Regions from separate parts of the Allocoprobacillus halotolerans genome, predicted to be linked through region 1. Evidence: a T-box and tRNA genes for the amino acid it is inferred to sense, from the RefSeq annotation. Region 1 holds a T-box; the other holds one or more tRNA genes.

The links. A T-box is a leader RNA that pairs with one kind of tRNA and senses whether it is charged. The one in region 1 lies ahead of ileS (isoleucine--tRNA ligase), so its partner is inferred to be a tRNA-Ile.
Region 2: it has a tRNA-Ile gene. The T-box ahead of ileS (isoleucine--tRNA ligase) is inferred to sense a tRNA for this amino acid. The anticodon was not compared.

The regions. Positions count from the first base shown of each region.
Region 1 covers NZ_CP101620.1:2,599,226-2,609,237, forward strand. Annotated here, with positions in the region: gene NMU03_RS15405 (NAD(P)-dependent malic enzyme) at 1-960, opposite strand, end outside; gene NMU03_RS15410 (type I phosphomannose isomerase catalytic subunit) at 1,037-1,972, opposite strand; gene NMU03_RS15415 (2-thiouracil desulfurase family protein) at 1,938-2,432, opposite strand; gene NMU03_RS18125 (HAD family hydrolase) at 2,429-2,542, opposite strand; gene NMU03_RS15420 (HAD family hydrolase) at 2,530-3,072, opposite strand; gene NMU03_RS15425 (D-alanyl-D-alanine carboxypeptidase family protein) at 3,382-4,593, opposite strand; gene NMU03_RS15430 (DMT family transporter) at 4,590-5,471, opposite strand; gene ileS (isoleucine--tRNA ligase) at 5,516-8,251, opposite strand; T-box leader at 8,287-8,490, opposite strand; gene NMU03_RS15440 (DivIVA domain-containing protein) at 8,462-8,914, opposite strand; gene NMU03_RS15445 (YlmH family RNA-binding protein) at 8,925-9,674, opposite strand; gene NMU03_RS15450 (cell division protein SepF) at 9,721-10,012, opposite strand, start outside.
Region 2 covers NZ_CP101620.1:2,270,635-2,280,646, reverse strand. Annotated here, with positions in the region: partial or broken gene NMU03_RS13430 (citrate synthase) at 1-903, opposite strand, end outside; gene NMU03_RS13425 (HAD-IIB family hydrolase) at 977-1,750, opposite strand; gene NMU03_RS13420 (AI-2E family transporter) at 1,774-2,787, opposite strand; gene NMU03_RS13415 (hypothetical protein) at 2,916-3,461, shown strand; gene NMU03_RS13410 (hypothetical protein) at 3,458-3,952, opposite strand; gene NMU03_RS13405 (HAD-IC family P-type ATPase) at 3,949-5,283, opposite strand; gene NMU03_RS13400 (hypothetical protein) at 5,310-5,387, opposite strand; gene NMU03_RS13395 (hypothetical protein) at 5,417-5,791, opposite strand; tRNA gene NMU03_RS13390 (tRNA-Ile) at 5,918-5,994, opposite strand; tRNA gene NMU03_RS13385 (tRNA-Met) at 6,035-6,111, opposite strand; tRNA gene NMU03_RS13380 (tRNA-Phe) at 6,137-6,212, opposite strand; tRNA gene NMU03_RS13375 (tRNA-Asp) at 6,217-6,292, opposite strand; tRNA gene NMU03_RS13370 (tRNA-Met) at 6,296-6,372, opposite strand; tRNA gene NMU03_RS13365 (tRNA-Ala) at 6,491-6,566, opposite strand; tRNA gene NMU03_RS13360 (tRNA-Pro) at 6,574-6,650, opposite strand; tRNA gene NMU03_RS13355 (tRNA-Arg) at 6,665-6,741, opposite strand; tRNA gene NMU03_RS13350 (tRNA-Leu) at 6,837-6,925, opposite strand; tRNA gene NMU03_RS13345 (tRNA-Cys) at 6,931-7,005, opposite strand; gene ltrA (group II intron reverse transcriptase/maturase) at 7,276-8,592, opposite strand; gene NMU03_RS13335 (prephenate dehydrogenase) at 9,118-9,558, opposite strand; gene NMU03_RS13330 (NAD(P)-binding domain-containing protein) at 9,656-9,946, opposite strand; gene NMU03_RS13325 (nicotinate phosphoribosyltransferase) at 9,906-10,012, opposite strand, start outside.

The DNA of each region.
Region 1 (10,012 bases):
CAAAACGTTATTAATTTGATTTGGATAATCAGAACGTCCAGTTCCCATGACTGCCACTCCAGCATCAATAGCATCTTGATAAGGAATTTCAGGTTCTGGATTTGCCATTGCAAAAACAATTGGATTTTCTTTCATACTACGAATCATGTCAGGTATTAAAACACCTGGTGCAGACACACCAATAAAGACATCTGCTTCTTTCATAGCTTCAGCCATTGTCATGCGTTTGGCCTGAGAATTTGTAATTTCTGTTAATTCTTGTGTTAAAAAATCATACTGATCATAATCTTCTTTTGTGACAATACCATTGATATTGAAACCATAGATTTCTTTAACGCCTAAAGCATGAATCATCTTAATAATTGAACTTCCAGCTGCCCCTGTTCCACTCACAACAACAGTAATATCTTCAATTTTTTTGTTGACAACTTTTAAGGCATTGAGTAAACCTGCTGTAACAACAATTGCTGTTCCATGCTGATCGTCATGGAATACAGGAATATCAAGTTCATCAATTAATGTTCTTTCAATTTCCACACAACGTGGTGCACTAATATCCTCTAAATTAATACCACCAAACGATGGTGCAATCGCTTTAACAATGCGGATGATTTCTTGAGGATCTTTCGTATCTAAACAAATCGGAACTGCATCTATTTGCCCAAACTTTTTAAACAAAATAGATTTTCCTTCCATAACTGGCATGGCTGCTTCAGGACCAATATCACCTAAACCTAAAACGGCAGTCCCATCACTAACAACAGCAACACTGTTTTGTTTCCATGTATATTGATAAACAGCATCCTTATTTTTCGCAATCTGACGACATGGTTCAGCCACACCTGGTGTATAAGCCAATGATAAATCATGGCTTTCGTTTAATGGTACTTTTAATTGAACTTCTAATTTTCCTTTTGCTTTTTCATGCATTTCTAATGCTTCTTGATATATATCTTTCATCTTTTTCCCTCTTTCCCTATTTATTATGACATAATTATGAACAAATGAAAAGCAGATGTTTCCATCTGCCCTGTTTTTATAGTGTTGTAATCATAACAGTCATGACACCATCATACGTTACTTCTTTTTGATCGCTACATACAATAAAATGATCACCTTTTTTAACTTCCATATCTTCAAGTGTTCCTTCTCCTTCTAAAACACTGACTAATTGGAAAGGTTTATCATTTGCAATTGTATTTACCCCTTCCATTCTATAACAATCTACTGTAAAGAATTCACTTTCTACATATCTTGTTTTAGAACCATGATCCAAATGACTATTTGTAAATAATTTGTTTGTTGTTAAATCTGCAGGTACATTTGTCACATCAATAGACTGTTGAACATGTAACTGTCTTTCATTTCCATCTTTATCTTTACGATGGTAATCATATACACGATAAGTAATATCAGATGATTGTTGTGCTTCATATATCAATGAACCACTACAAATCGCATGTAAAGTTCCTGAAGGAATATAGAAAAAATCTCCTTTATTGATTTCAAAAGAATTTAACAATTGATCATAATCATCATTTTCAATTGCTTGAATAAATTCTTCTTTTGTTTTGGCATGATGTCCCATTACCATTTTTGTTCCTTCATCAGCTTGTAAAACATACCAACATTCTGTTTTTCCTAATGAATTTTCATGTTTTGCAGCATATTCATCATTAGGATGAACTTGTACAGATAAATCATTTTTCGCATCAATAATTTTAACTAATAGAGGGAACTGATCCCCTTGAATATCACCAAAAAGTTCACGATGGTTTTGCCATAATGATGAAACAGTTTGTCCTTGATATTCACCATTTGCAATCATACAATCACCATTTTGATGACCTGAAATAGCCCAGCATTCTCCAGTCTGATCACTAGGAATATCATATCCATAAACATCTCTGAGTTTATGTCCACCCCAAATCATTTCTTTAAATACCGGTTGAATCTTTAAAATATGTCCCATAATCATCATCCTTTCCTATATATTTTAAGAATTCTTCTATCTGATTTTCATGAAAAAGTTGAATGCCGTGTTCTTGACACATTTTCGCAAAAACACCTTGTCCTTCAATGAGACGATGTTGAAAAGTGCCATCATAAACACCATCACAGCCACAGCTTGGACTTCTAAACTTCAACAATGCGACTGTTATATCATTTTGAATAAATATATCTAAAGCTTTTTTAGCTCCTGTCAAATATTCCTGAGTCACATCCTGATGATGAATAGTTTTGACAATCAATGGATCATTGGATTGAATCTCTGCTGGATCACGTGGGATAGGAAGTCCCCCTAATACCTCTGGACATACAGGTATCACTTGATTATTTTTATTCATTTCAATGATGACATGAACAGGATGACTTTTTCCATTATATGTACATTGTACACCTAATAAACATTGACTGACACCAATCTTCATTTTTCGATAATCTCCATAATTTGTTTAGGTTCATCAACAATATAATCAGCACCTGCTGCTTCTAATTCCTGACGACCACGAAAGCCCCATGTTACACCTACAGAATCCATACCGCAAAATATCCAGTATCAATATCAACTTGACTATCACCAATAAATAAACAATCTTTTTTATCTAGTTTCATAGCCATTAATGCATAATATGTTGATTGTGGATCAGGTTTAACAGGATACAGTTCTTGTTGCCCACATATAGCAACAAATGTATCAGGAAACAATGTTTCAACGATTTCGATTGCTAAAGCATGTGGTTTATTTGTCACAACAGCCATTTTTATCTCTTTTGTTTTTAAATTTTCAATCAATTCTTTCATTCCTGGGTAAGGACATGTATGATCTAAACAATGTTGACGATATATTTGTTGAAATTCTTCAAGACATTCATCAAGCAAATGTAAATGATCTTGCCCTAATGCTCTTTCCATTAATTTTTTAACACCATTTCCAACAAACATACGATATTTAGAAATATCATGCATTGGTAAATGATGTAATTTTAAAACTTCATTTGTTGAAAATGCTAAATCTTCTATAGAATTTACTAAAGTTCCATCTAAATCAAATAAACAACCTTTTTTCATAGAAACCCCCTTGATATTATAACAGTATTGAAAAAATAATAAAAGATGTTATAATGATTTTATGTCAAATGGGGTGAATTTATGCAAAATAATCAATCAAGAAAATATACTGATATTTTTACATTTATTGGTTATACATTAGGCTTTTTATGTATTATCTGGTATTTTGTAGCTGGTGGAAGTCCATTCTTACCACTAATTGGTGTCATTATTATTTTTATTGGACGTTTTATTGGTTATGGAATTGATCGTATGATTGATTTAAAACAAAAAAATAAAGTGATAGATTCTTATGAACCTATCACATTTTTATTTTTGACTTCTTTTTCTTTTCACAACTACAAGTACTGTTATCATTCCACCCACAATCACAACAATACTACCATAATAAGCTACTCTTTCTAACATGGAAAATGACAAATCTTGTGATAAATGCATATCAAAAGTATAGAGTAATTGTTGGTTATCATAAATTGAAATAGTTCCAATCTTCTCTCCTTTTTCCATTGGTGCAATCAAATAAGAAGATGTATCTATCTCAAATTGAAGATCATTGACAGAAAGATTTTTATCAACAATCAGTGAAATCGTTTCAGGTATCTGATACTGATAATGAAATTGAAAGGATTGGAAAACCCAGTAATCAGCAATATCTTCATCTTTTTTATAAACAATCACCTCATGATAATTGTCATGAAGATACTGACAAACAGTAATCGCATCACGAACATGATTTTGAGTATACTGCCCTTTTGCATATGCTGTAACTAAAATAAACTGATGTCCATCAACTGTCATTGAACTTGCCAGTGTTAATTGGGCTTCATCAGTAAACCCACTTTTTGCGCCATCAATTTGTGAAATATCAAGATTATAACTGTTTTTTCCTCTCTGCAGCGAAGATGCCCATGTGTGATTTTCCATCGAACTTGTATAAGTACGGGCATTAAAAACTTCTTCAAAAACTTGATTTTCTAAAGCATGATGTAAAATCATAGCCATATCATAAGCAGTTGTATAATGATTATCATCATGAAGTCCAGTTACATTTGTAAAATGTGAGTTTTCCAGTTCCAATTGATTGACTAATTGATTCATCGCTGTGACAAGACCATCAGTTGAACCATATGTCAAACGCGCTAAAGCATTACAGGCATCAGCCCCTGATGGAAGTAATGCCCCATATAATAAATCTTCATATGTAACCTGTTCGCCTGCATAAAACCCCGCTACAGAAGCTCCAGCTTCATATAATCCTTTTAAATCTTCATCACTGATACGTACTTTTTCATGCACATCTTCAATCTGATCAAGTGCCAAACTCACGGTTAAAATCTTTGTCATACTGGCCGGATATATTTTTTCTTGACTGCCTTGATCTAAATAGACAATCTGTGTTGCTTGATCATATAAATAAGCATAGTTTGAATGTAAGGACAACTGTATATCATCACTGGCAGATACAGGAACAATCTGTATCGCAAACAGAAAGGCAACAAGAATACCTATGATTTTCTTCATTTCACAATTCCTTTCTTTAAAAAACTCAATTTCGTTTCAGAAATAATAATCGCTACAAAAATCAAGATAAAGCCTAGTAAAATTTTAAATGTTAAAACTTCACCATAAAAAGCGATTGAAAAAGCGACACCAAAGACAGATTCTAATGATAAAATAAGTGATGCATTACATTCACTTGTATATTTTTGTCCAGTCGTTTGACAAAACATTGTTAATGCCGTTGCAAACACAACAAGATAAAGAATCTGTAGATAAATAGATGGTTGAATATTTGAAATAATACCAATGTTTTCTGTTGTTAAAGCTAAAATCAAAGCGACTATTGCTCCACCAATAAACTGTAATGAAGTAAAAGCACCCCCATCAATACCTTCTGAAAACTTTTTAATCAATAAAATATGTCCAGCGTATAATAGTCCTCCACATAAGGTTAGAAAATCACCAATATTCATTGTTAAATTGCCATCTAAAGATACACAGCCAATTCCTAAAATACAAATAAAGGCAGCTATAAAATTATAAATATCAGGTCGTTTATGGTAAAACAACCAGACAAGAAAAGGAACGATTGCGCAATAAACAGCTGTTAAAAAAGCATTTTTACCAGGCGTTGTATAATTCAATCCCCATGTTTGGACATAATAAGCTCCAAACAAACAACTTCCAGTGATTAAACCACCTTTGATTTGTTGAAAATTTAATGTTTTTATCTTTTTGATAAATAGAAGTGATAATAAGATGGCAGCTAAAGAAAATCTTAAGAAAAGTAAAACTGCAGGTGTTAAAAAATCAACAGCACTTTTCATAACAATAAAAGAACTTCCCCAGATTAAAGCTGCTAAAAGTAATAATAAACTTCCTTGAATATTTTTTCCCATTTCAATCTCCTTTCAAAAAGAAATGGTACAAATTGTACCATTCTTTATTTATCATTAATCACATCATGGCAGCGATGGCATAATTCGCCTTCCATTTGAGATTCTTCATAATAATTCCAGCATCTTGGACATTGTACACCATTGAATTTTTCACTATGGATATATGCTGTTTCATATTCTTCAAGGTTTGTTGTATCATTGACAAGAACAACCTTTGCAACAATAAATAATTGTTTTAAAACATCTTTTAATGCATCCATATCTTGATATGATTCTTTTAAACAAATTGTCACTTTAGCTTCCATATTTGATTTGATGACTTTTTCATTTCTTAATTCTTCTAATGATTTTAAGACATCTTTTCTTAATAATAAGAAACGATCATAATATGCTTTGATTTCTGTTTCATTTTCAATTGGCAATAATTCAGGTTTTGCTTCTAAGAAAATAGATTCAGCTTTGTTATCATCACAATGGAAATGATCATGTAATTCTTCACTTGTAAAGACAAGAATTGGTGATAATAATTTCATCATTGTTTTGGCATAGTGATAAAGCACCGTCTGAACTTGTCTTCTTCTTAAGCTATCAGCTTTTTCAATATAAAGAATATCTTTTGTAAAGTCCATATAGAAAGCACTTAATGTATTTGTAAAGCAATTTAAAATCAATTGGTTAGCTTCTGAAAAATCATAACGATTCATCGCTTCTTCATAAGCTTTCATCAAACGATTTAACTCAACTAACATATATTGGTCTACACCTTCAAGTTTTGATACTTCTACAACATTACTTGCTTTAAAATCAGCAAGATTTCCTAATACGAAACGCATTGTATTTCTAATCTTACGATAGTTTTCAGCAATCTGTTTCATGATTTCATCAGAAATACGGACATCTGACTGATAAGCCACAGATGTTGCCCAAAGTCTTAAAATATCTGCCCCATATTGATTCACAAGTTTAATTGGATCAACTGTATTTCCTAAAGATTTAGACATCTTGTTTCCTTTACCATCTAAAACAAAACCATGTGATAAAACTGTTTTATATGGCGCTTTGTCATAAACAGCTGTTCCAATAATCAATGATGAGTTGAACCATCCACGATATTGGTCACTACCTTCAAAGTATAAATCAACAGGATAACGATAACCTCTTTCTCCCATACATCCTGTATGTGATGATCCTGAATCAAACCAAACATCCATAATATCTTTTTCTTTCTTAAAGATACCATTTGGTGAATGTTCATTTGTATATCCTTCAGGTAATAAGAATGTTTCATCTTTTTCAAACCAGATATTTGAACCATATTGTCTAAATAAATCAGAAATATGTTTAAAGACTTTTTCTTCCATAATTGGAGTTCCATCTTCACAATAGATAATAGGAATTGGGACACCCCAACTTCTTTGACGTGAAATACACCAGTCACCACGATCTTTAATCATATTATAGATTCTAATATGACCCCATTCATTTAACCATTCGACTTGATCAATTTCATCTAATAATTTTTGTCTGATTTTATCAATTGAACAGAACCATTGATCAGTAGCTCTAAAGATAATTGGTTTCTTTGTACGCCAATCATGAGGATAGCTATGTGTAATAAATTCAAGTTTTAATAAAACACCTAATTCATCAAGTTTTAATGTCACTGTTTTATTCGCATCATCAACATATTGACCAGCTAACCAGTCTCCACAATCTTCCATCATACATCCATGTTCATCTACATTACAATAAATATCTAAACCATATTTTTGTCCGACAATAAAGTCATCCATCCCAAATCCAGGTGCTGTATGAACGCATCCTGTTCCGGCTTCAGCTGTAACGTGATCACCTAAAATAACTAATGATTCACGATCATATAATGGATGCTTACAAGTGATCATTTCTAATTCTTGACCTTTAAATCTTTGTAAGATTTCTTTTTCTTGTAATTCAAATTTTTCCCATAAAGTATCAACTAATTCTTCTAAAACAATTAATTTTCCTTTTTCACTTTGTACCAAAGCATAAGTGTAATCAGCATTTAAACAGATTGCTAAGTTTGCTGGAATTGTCCAAGGTGTTGTTGTCCAAATGACAAAACTTGTATCTGTATCTAAGATACCTTTACCATCTTTAACTTGGAATTTTACAAAGATAGTTGGACTCTTGACATCATGATATTCTACTTCAGCTTCTGCTAAAGCTGATTCACTTGATGGTGACCAATAAACAGGTTTTAACCCTTTATAAATTAAACCATCCATTGCCATTTTAGCAAATACATCAATTTGATTGGCTTCAAATTCAGGTAAAAGAGTTAAATAAGGATGATCATAATCAGCAAATGTTCCAACACGAATACATTGTTCTTTTTGTTTGGCAACTTGTTCTAAAGCATATTCATAACATTTCTTTCTAAATTCTGCCGTACTTAATTCTTTACGATTGACACCTAATTTTTGAATAGCATTTTCAATTGGTAAACCATGTGTATCCCATCCAGGTACATAAGGTGTATAGAATCCCTGTAAATTTTTGTAACGACAAATCACATCTTTAATAATTTTGTTTAACATATGTCCAACATGCATATTTCCATTAGCATATGGCGGACCATCATGGAAAACAAAATCATCATGTCCTTGATTTTGTGCAACAACTTTTTCATACATTTTGTTATCTTGCCATCTTTGAACATAACCTGGTTCCTTTTTAGGAAGATTTCCACGCATTTCAAAATCTGTTTTTGGCATTAATAATGTGTCTTTATAATTCATTTTATTCCTTCCTTTCTCAAATAAAAAACGTCCTGTTAAAGGACGTGATGACATGATACCACCTTTATTCATATCACATGATATGCTCTCTATATCTTAACGCGATGAACGTCTTATCCTACTCATTTCAGATAAGCTACTCTCAGGATGATTCATTATAAGTTCCACTTATTTGCTTTTCACCAACCGCAAACTCTCTACAAGCTTTCCTTATAAACTGTCCTTGTCATTGTATTTGTTTTCTTGTTCCTCTTTAATTAAACTGAAAATTTCTGATTTGTCAATAGTTTCTAACATTTCTTTACTCATTTTCACAACATTTGTTCTAAAATCAATGGCTTCTTGCTTAAATGTATCCATATCTTTAGACAAACCACGAACATATTCCATAGATTCTTTTAAAATCATGTTAGCATTTCTTTTCGCTTTTTCTATCAATTCACTTGCCTCTTTTAAAGCAAGTCTTGCAATTTCTTCATTCGTTTTTTCATGAACTGATATTTGCTTTGTAAGTAAAGTGTTTTGTTCTTTTAAATCAGTCATTTCTTCTTTCATAGACTGAATCAATGCTTTTTGTTTATCAATTTCTTGTTTCAATTCTTGAATACGATCATCTACTTCAGCCTTGTTATAACCTCGAAATTGTTTATCAAATTGTTCCAATCCTTCCACCTCACTTATAAAAATATCCACTCACCACATAATTTCCTTGCCTTGTTTGTCGATTTTCATCAACAATTTTGACACGACCATGATGTTTAAAAGATATCATATCACTATTATGACACAAATAACTGACTTCTTCAACAATTTTATAATTGACTTTCACATGACCACTACGAATTGCATCACTAGCTAATTGACGTGAAACTTTAAACATAGCTGATACAATTTTATCCAAACGCATACTTGATAAAATAAATGAACGTGATGTAAAATCATGTACAATTTCAATATCCTCATGACATTCAACCAAGCGTACTTTTGCTTTTTTAATTTGTTTTAACGTTTGAATGATATAGGGATATGTTTGTTGAGTACAGGCAAAAAAGCAACGCTCACCATCATCAATATCGCCAATACACTCTCTTTTAATACCTAAATTCATTAAAGCACCTAAAATATCTTTATGTTTAATTCGACCAAATTGTTGATGGTATACAATTTCTACAACCTTTATTTCGAAATCCTCTTTATCAATCATATAAAAATCAGGACAGATAATCATTCGTTGACTTTCAGCATTCACAAAGCCACCAAAACTTTCTACTTTTAATTCTTTCCCTATCACACTTTTAACAATATCTTGTTCATGAGGATTATAGAAAGGTGTTAAAATCATACGCTGATGATGTAATGCCTGAAATTGATAATCTAAAATTTTCTTAACAAAAACTTCGTCGCCTTTAAAATGTTCTAACATCATTCAAAAAGAAAGTATTAGCAAGTCAATACTTACTAATACTTGTTTATTCTTCGCCTTCAGATTCATCCATTGTAATATTGCCAGATACGCCAATATTTTTAGGAGTACATAAGAAAATTTTAGGTCCGATTTGTTGAATATCTCCTTCAATCGCAAAAATCACACCACTTAAGAAATCAATAACACGTTTAGATTGTTCTTTTTGTAAACGATGTAAATTGACAACTGCTGCTCTTTTTTGTTTTAAATAAGTTGCAATTTCCTGTGTTTCACTATATGCACGAGGTTCAAATAAAATCAAATGACTATCTTTATTTGCACTCAATGCTTTCATT
Region 2 (10,012 bases), 330 kb from region 1:
CGCTCTATCTCTTCATTTGAAGCATGAACTGAAATTTCTTCAATAACTTTTTCCATTTGCTGTTTAACGGCTAAATTAGCACCACCATGACGTGGACCTTTTAAAGAACCAATAGCTCCCGCTACCGCTGAATAAATATCTGTTCCTGTTGAAGAAATGACAACATTAGTAAAAGTTGAATTATTTCCTCCCCCATGATCAGCATGTAAAGCTAATGCAATATCCAACGTTTGGGCTTCTTGAGCTGTAAATTGCCCATCAGGTCGTAGTAATGATAAAATCATTTCAGCAATACTTAAATCTTTTTGAACATGATGAATAACCAAACTCTGTTCATCAAAGTAATGAATTTTTGTTTGATATGTATAACAAACAATACTTGGAATTTTAGCTAATAAATTAATACCTTTATTTAATGTTTCAATAATTTCTACATTATCAGGATCATCATCATAACTATACAACATCAAAACTTCTTGTTGGAGTTTATTCATCAGATTTTTTGCTGGAAAACCGAGAATATTGGCTTCCAAATAATGAGTTGGTAATGTATACTGTTCACTTAAAATATTTTTAAATCTTTCAAATTCTTCCTGTGATGGTAAATAACCAAAAAGAATTAAAAAACAAATTTCTTCAAATAAATATCGCTTTTCTTTTTGAGGATAACGAATAATATCTTCTACATTTATTCCACGATAATAAAGACTTCCATAGTCATCCTTTTTTCACCATTTTCCTTTTTATATCCCACAACATCAGATATTTTTGTCAAACCCACTAAAACTCCTGTACCATCTTCATTACGTAAACCTTTTTTACGGAATAAGTCTGATATAATTCATTATCAATTTGATTTTCTATTAATGATTTATCAAAAAAATCTTGAATTTGATTATCCATGCTATTCACCCCTTTTTCTGTATAACTAATAGTATATCATATTTTTGTATAATTGTATACAATTATTTCTTATTTAAATCCATCCAAAATACTGACAAGCGTATTCAATTCCATCATCATAACTTGCCTTCGTTACAAAAGTTGCTTTTTCTTTTAAAGCATCACAGGCATTTCCCATAGCTATACATGTCCATTCTGGCTTAAACATAATCAAATCATTATAGTCATCACCAAATACCACTACGTCTTCTTTTTGTCCACCGACATACTCCAACATTCGTAAAATACCTTCATCTTTAGCATCATGTTGATATGTTAAATATTCTTTCATAAAACGAATATGTCCTAAAGAATTCAATAGTGTCAATTCCTGTTCACGTTCTTGTTCAATCGCAATATATATTTTGTAGTAATCCTTAATATCTTGATATTGTAAAGATGAATCATAAAAATAACGTGTTGGTTCTTGACGATAACCAACCTGTTGAATAAATAGTTCATCATTCATAATAACATCAATGTTATCATTGGGTGAAATTAATAAACCAAAACCTTTTTGATGCGCCTCCTGGCATAAGGCAATGGCTTTTTGACGATCAAGTGGTCTATTTTCAATCAATTGATCATGAATAGTAATTGCTGCTCCACCATTACTGACAATATGATGAAAACCAGCTTTTTTTGCAAATTCTTTTGTTTTATAATAAGCTCTTCCTGTCGCAATACAAACAAAATGCCCTTGTTCTTGCAATTTTTGAATCGTTATTTTAGCGCTTTCTATTAATTCTCCTGTTTGTTTATGAGTCAATGTTCCATCTATATCAAAGAAAAAATACTTTTTATGCATCATTATCTTCCTCCCTTGCTTTATTATATCAAATCTCCACTTTTATGAAAATACTGATATAAAAAACTCATATGCAAAGGCGAAAGGACAATTCCCACAATACCAAAAAAATGTATATGCAAAACCATCGAAACAAGCAATAAAAAAGCTGGAACTTTCATTTCTTTATTCATGATATGGGGTTCTAAAAAGCTACGAATCATATTAATGATGACATATAAACAAAGTAAATAAATGGCTTTTATATAAATACCTTGAAAAATATAAAGAATGATCATAGGAATTAAGATGATCCCAACACCAATAAAAGGAAGACTATCTAATAGACAAATAGCGAAAGCATAAAGAAATGCTGGCTCTATTTTTAGAATAAAAAATGCAATGAGTAATATAAAAAACGTAATCATCATTAAAATAAGTTGGCATTTGATATAAATCCATAGACTTTTTAAAACCTTATTTTTGAGTTGTGCCAATTGATAACAGGTCTTTTTTTGAACTAATTTAAAGAAACAATCTTTCATATCTTCATAATCTAACATCAAAAAGAAAGTTGAAATCACAAACATAAAAAAGGAAAATAAAAAAGATGGTATGGATTTAATAAATGTTGAGGCAAAGGCAATGAGATCTAACATATTTTGATGAATCCAGTTTTGAAAAATGATAACGAAATCTTGTGGCAGAAAAGAAAATATTTGTTGAAAAAGTTTTGTCGTTTTATAAATAAATGGTAAAAAAATAGAATCATAATAGACTGGTAGCATTTGAAAAAAATGCATACATAAACAAAATAAAGCGGTTATACATAAAGCCAATAAAAAGGCAAACAGAAGATAAATAAATAATAATAACGAAATACCGATAGCACTTTTTTGAAGGGGTATGTTCTGTTGAATACGATCAACAATCGGTTTCAATATAAAAAAGCAAAGAATCGCTAAAATAAAAGGAAAAAACAATGAAAACATATATTTTAGAATAATGATATAAAGACATAAACTACATCCAATCACAATATATTTCTTTCGATTCATAGACTCACCTAATCATATATATGTTAAAAAACAAAAAATAAGTCCTTTCAGACTTATTTATACAAATGATGACATAAATCGACATTTTTCTTATTTTCATGATGTTAGAATAAATATGGTGAGTAATAATGTACATATATGATATAACACATAATCAATATCAATTTCCAATCTTAGATCCAGATTTTTCCTATCAACATATAGATTATCAAAAAAATCTTTATCCTTTTTTTAAACAACTCCACATTCCCCAATCCGTTCGCTTTTTAACAGGTATTTATATTGAATTTCAAATTATACCTTACCTGATTGAAGAATATCCTCAACTCTATTTTCATGTTTCTAAGCATCTCATGGAAAAAATGAAAGAGTATTTTGATTTCGGAGATGTTAGTCTTTATTATGAAAGATCTAATTTTTTCTTTATGGTCATGTTTAATACGAACGAAGATTTGATTGAAATAGCATTCATTGATCTTTATCATTATCTACAAGATAAAACTTTTGATTATTTACATAAGAAATGTTCATTTCAAATCAAATGTGGTGCTTATGTATCCACCATTAATATTCATCCTTATAAACTCTTTGATCTTTCAAAGGAACAATGCCAACAAATTCTTTCTAAAACCAATACGCATATTTCCGTTTATAATTTAAAGCTATTACGTTAATGTTTTCCTAGATATTTATAAATATGAACAATACCTCGTTTCAATGCAAACAAAACAAAAGGTGTTGTTGCACAAATAGGAATGATAAAAAGCATCGACACAGAAAATAAAGAATTGATTTCAAAGAAATCATGCATAACCATTAAAATCAAGTAGAAAACAACAGTAATCACACTAGCGACAATAACTCTTAAGCGATTCCAAGGCAGACATACAACAAAAACAACAAGAAAACTAATAAAACCAGCCACAAGATAATAATATGTTGATAATAGACGATCACTAAAATGAAACTGATATCCAATAAAAGTAATCAAAAGCATATAAATAATCATTGTTAAAGCACATGGTAATGCTGTTGAAATAACATGCTTTAAAAAACCTTGTGATGATAATGATGAAGAACGTTCTAAAGTCAATAAAAAGCTTGGTAAACCAATAGCTAATCCACTGATTAAACTTAATTGTAAAGGGGTAAAAGGATAACTCATTTGTAATCCAGCAAAGACAAGACAAAGAACTGTAGAATAAATTGTTTTTGTAAGATAAAGTGAGCTGACTCTTTCAATATCTGCAATAATCGCTCTCCCTCTTTAACAATATCAACCATTGAGGCAAATGAAGAATCCAATAATACAATATGAGCAGCTTGTTTAGCAGCATCACTACCAGCCGCCATCGCAATACCACAATCAGCATCTTTCAAAGCCAAAACATCATTGACTCCATCTCCAACCATCCCTACAACATGTCCATTGGCTTGTAATGCTTTTATAATACGTTGTTTTTGTTCTGGTTTGACACGTCCAAAAACATGATAATGTGAAACAATTTTTTCCATTTCCAAATCATCTTCAGGTAATGTTGAAGCATCAATATAAAGATGTCCATCTTTTAAACCCGCTAATTGTGCCACACGCGCAACTGTAGTTGGATTATCACCTGATAAAATACGAATATCAACATGAGCATTTTCAAAGAAACGTAATGTTTCTTTGGCTTCAGGACGAATACAATCATAAATAACAATCAAAGCCATAGCTTTCACTGCACCAATTTGTGACTGTGAAACATCAATGGAATCCGTTTGTCCTAATAATAAAACACGATATCCTTTACTAGCATACTTTTCAGCCTCTATCAAAAATTCATCATCAGGCATCAGTAAGAAATCAGGTGCCCCTAAAACATAGTTACCTCTTCCCACAATCGTTAAAGCACGCATTTTACGTTGTGATGAAAATGGAATAGAGTTATCAATCTTGACATGATACTGCTTAGAAAAATAATTTTGGAGTGCTAACTGCGTTGCATTGACATCATCACATTCATGAGCCATAACCCCCATTATAAATTCAATATCTTGAAGAGTATGAGAATTAATTGGTAAAACATTTTCAACTTTTAATTCTCCAGTTGTGATAGTTCCTGTTTTATCAAGACACAAAACATCAACTCTTGCTAAAGCTTCGATGGCTTCCATCTCCTGTATCAAAGCTTTCTTACGTGCTAACTTTCCCACTCCAATAATAAATGACAAACTTGTCAATAAAACAAGTCCTTCGGGAATCATTCCAATAACACCAGCTACTGTTTTAACAATAGCGCTTGCTAAATCATTAGGAAAAGCACTACGTTGTGAAAAATATAAAACCAATCCAACAGGTATAATAACAACACTTAATATTTTAATAACTTTTTCAATAGAATCTTTCATTTCTGAAGAAGCATTATTTTTATTTTTTGCTTTATGAACAAGTTTTGTAGAATAATTCTCATTACCCACACGAATAACTTTTGCATAGGCACTTCCAGCAACCACAAAACTTCCTGATAAAAGTTCATCATTTAGATTTTTTTAACTGGTTCTGATTCACCTGTCAATAAAGCTTCATTGACTTCCATCCCATGTGAATCTAAAACAATACAGTCACTTCCTATTTGATTGCCAGTTTCTAAAAAACGATATCATCTTTTACAAGTTCTTCAGTCGGAATAATCATTTCTTGTTGATCACGGATAACTTTTACTTTTTTAACTGTAACAACTGTTAACTGATCTATAATCTTTTTTACTTTTAATTCTTGATATATACCAATAAAAGCATTAATAAAAATAACAACCATAAATGTTAAATTCGTCCAACGTCCTGTTGAAATAATAATAGCTGCTAAAAAGAGATTTAAACAGTTAAAATATGTAAGAGTATGTTCTAATATAATTTGTTTTTTTGTTTTTGAAATATTGTCATGGGATATATTCATCAATCCCTGTTGTACACGTTGTTCAACTTGTTGATGAGTTAATCCCATTAATTTTATATTATCCATTCTATCACCTACTTCTCACTGAATATATCATATTGTTATGAAATATATATGAATATTAACAAAACCATTATAACATAAATAAGACTATAAAAAATAAAAACCTCAAGAATTGAGGTTAATGACAATTGGTGGACCCTGAAGGACTCGAACCTTCGACCGATCGGTTATGAGCCGATAGCTCTAACCAACTGAGCTAAGGGTCCGTATAAAATAAAAAGTGGTATTCACCACTACGATACTTAATGGTAGCGGGGAAGGGATTCGAACCCCCGACCCACCGGGTATGAACCGATTGCTCTAGCCAACTGAGCTACCCCGCCATGTAGTGAATCGTTTTTAAATGAATGGTGGTTCCGGCCGGAATCGAACCAGCGACACGAGGATTTTCAGTCCTCTGCTCTACCGACTGAGCTACGGAACCATAATGGCGGTCTGGACGGGGCTCGAACCGCGACCTCCGCCGTGACAGGGCGGCATTCTAACCAACTGAACTACCAGACCATTTGGTTGCGGGAGAAGGATTTGAACCAACGACCTTCGGGTTATGAGCCCGACGAGCTACCAGACTGCTCCATCCCGCGATATGAAATTAAATAAAATGGCGGAGGTTGAGGGATTCGAACCCCGCGGGACTTTCATCCCCTGTCGGTTTTCAAGACCGATCCCTTCAGCCGGACTTGGGTAAACCTCGCAACATAATGGTGGAGCTTAGCGGGATCGAACCGCTGACCTCCTGCTTGCAAAGCAGGCGCTCTCCCAGCTGAGCTAAAGCCCCATTACAATGGTCGGGAAGACAGGATTCGAACCTGCGACCCCCTGGTCCCAAACCAGGTGCACTACCAAGCTGTGCTACTTCCCGTTAACATAATTGATTGGCGCGCTAGGCAGGAATCGAACCCACAACCTCTTGATCCGTAGTCAAGCACTCTATCCAGTTGAGCTACTAGCGCCTCTTAACAGTGCCATTCAATAGTATCACATTTCATATTCAATTGCAACACTTTTTTTATTTTTTTCAACTCTTTTCAGAGCCGATTTTTATAACTGGTGCCCAGGGCCGGAGTCGAACCGGCACGGATTTTAAGGTCCGCAGGATTTTAAGTCCTGTGCGTCTACCAATTTCGCCACCTGGGCAACGATGGAGGTTCCAGCCGGACTCGAACCGACGATGACAGAGTTGCAGTCTGTAGCCTTACCAACTTGGCTATGGAACCAACTTCCTTAACTCGTTGCTCAAATAGTATATAATATTTTCCACATTTATGCAATACCTTTTTTTGTTTTTTTTATAATTCCCTTACTACATCTCATACTATAAATTATTTTTTCTTCTTTAATTCAATGTTTTTTCGTTTTATAAAAAATCATATTTTTTCACTTTTCTTTCCATAAATATAATCGAGTAGGAGAAAATAAATAATTTTATATTTATTTTCGACCTCTCACACCACCGTACGTGCCGTTCGGCATACGGCGGTTTAAATCTATACTGAAATATGTTTTAACTGATATTGGGCTACCATTGATGGTAGTCCTTTTCTATATAATAAATCATTAGTTATTCTTGTTTGAAGAAATGTACTTGCACATCTTGCATATGATTTTCGACTGTTTGCCCAAGTTTTAGCTTGCCATGGTAATGCCCCTAACTTTCTTAGTTGCTTTTCTCTATTTCCTATGGTTTTCCATTTCTTCCATAAGTACATACGTATCCTAAATCTTATTTGTGCATCTAGTTTTCTACAGACTTTTATAAAATTTCCAATACGGTAATAGTTAATCCACCCATTTACAAGTTGTCTTATCTTAAGTATTCTATATTCCCACGATACTGACCAACTTCTATTTGTTAGTCTCCTTAGTTTTGTTTGCAGTGTTGCGATAGATTTCTCATGTGGTTTTGCTTTCCACATAGATGAAAAAGAGTCATAATAGAATCCAAATCCTAGATATTTAATATCATTAGGTTTGGAAACTTTACTTTTAGTCATATTTACTTTAAGTCCTAGTTTCTTTTCTATGAATTTACTAATGTTTTCCATTACTCTATCGGCGGCTTTACTGCTACCCACTAATATAATACAATCATCTGCATATCGTGTGAATCTTAGTCCTCGTGCTTCCATTTCCTTATCTAGTTCATTGAGAACTATGTTACTGAGTAGCGGACTTAGATTTCCACCTTGTGGTGTTCCTACGACTGACTCTTTATATTCATTATCAATCATAATCCCGCTTACTAGATATTTCCTAATTAGGGATACTATTTCTCCACTCTTTACATCTTTCATGACAAGTGAAATAAGTTTATCATGATTAACTGTATCAAAGAACTTTTCTAGGTCTATATCTACTATCCACTGATAGCCTTCATTCATATATTCCAATGCTTTGATGATTGCCATTTCGCAACATCTATTTGGTCTAAATCCAAAACTATTGTCACTGAATATTGGTTCATAGATAGGTATTAACACTTGGGCTATGGCTTGTTGGACAAATCTATCAAGTACTGTTGGCACTCCTAGATTTCGTATTCCGCCATCGGGTTTGGGTATTTCTACTCTTCTCACAGGTTGTGGCTTATATGTCTTGTTTCGTATACTGTCCTTAATTTCTTCTAGATGTTTATCTAAATAGTCTTTAAGTTCAGCTACTTCCATTCCATCTACTCCACTTGCACCTTTGTTTCGTTTGACTTGTGTAAATGCTAGTTCTAGATTAGTATCACTAAGCATTTCCTCAAGCAATGTGTTATCAGTTTTCATATTTTCGTTACCTCCATTTCTTTCGCTATCCATTATACTCACCTTCCCTACATTCTTCTTTCGGGTCTTCTAGTGTACTCGTCTATCTCCACGGTTTCGTATAATGAAATCAATTCAAAATTCAATAACTGATAGATTTATTCAGTCCTTCGCTCCATGACCATTACAGTCACTTCCTTACTACTACGACTTCTGCTGACTTCTCACTATTCGTTGTTACTGCTGTATCGCTAGTGAGACCTCCCGGGATAAGGTCATATCTCTTTCCTCCCATATATCCGCCACATTTACATATAATAGTCCTATTCCGCAACCTCTTATGACTTCGTGTTGTTTTGCACACTCGTCCCTATTATATGCCTGATGTGATTCGTGTTCCTCGGACCAGGACTTTGCCTCCATCTTCTTTCAGATTCCATCTCACGATAGACACCCTTGATATTGGCTAGTGGTTGGCAGTTGCGACATCGCCCCCCACAGTGGACTTTCACCACCTAGATATATGCCATGCCCGGCATACAAAAAAGAAGATTATTCATGCAATGAAGTCTCTTCTTTCTATTTTTCTAATTTCTCTCGTCGTCTAGAGGATTCTAAAAACTTAGCTTTTAAAGTTTTTTCATCACCATTAGCAATAGCTTGTTTTAACTGATCAAACTCTTTTTCAAATCGTTCCATTGATGCCAATAGATATTCTTTATTGTGGAAGAAAAGTTCTGACCACAAGTCTGCATTAATATTAGCAATTCTTGTTAAATCACGAAAAGAATCTCCAATATACTTTCCAGTTTCATATTTTTCATCATTACTATTCATTAAAGCAACTGCCAATGTATGTGGTAACTGAGAAGTAAATGAAATGATTTCATCATGATCATAGGGACTCATAATTTTGACACTTTTAAAACCTAACTTTCCAACAAATTGACGCATCCATTCAATTTTATCTAATTGATTGAATTCATGTTGAATGACAATATAATTGGCATTATAAAACACTTCTTGACTGGCATAAAGATATCCTTTTTCTCACGTCCAGCCATTGGATGACCACTGATATACTCGACATCTTTATCTATAATAGCCAATGCCTGTTTCAAAAATAAGATTTAATTCCAACCACGTCTGTCACAATACTACCTTTTTTAAATTGATGATTAGCAATAAATTCTAAAACTTTAGAAGGATACAAACAAATAATCGTTAAATCACTTCGAGCAATAATCTCATGTCCATCTTGGTATCCTTCTATAATACACCCCTCAGCCTTTGCCATTTCTAAAGTCTTTAAATCACAATCCACACCATATACATCATATCCTTTGCCTTTCAACGCTTTTACAAAGCTACCACCTATAACACCTAAACCAACAACTGTAATTATCATAAAACAAATCCTTTAAAAAGAAAGGACTAATGTCCTTTTTTCCTTTCGCTAACATTTTTAGCTTAT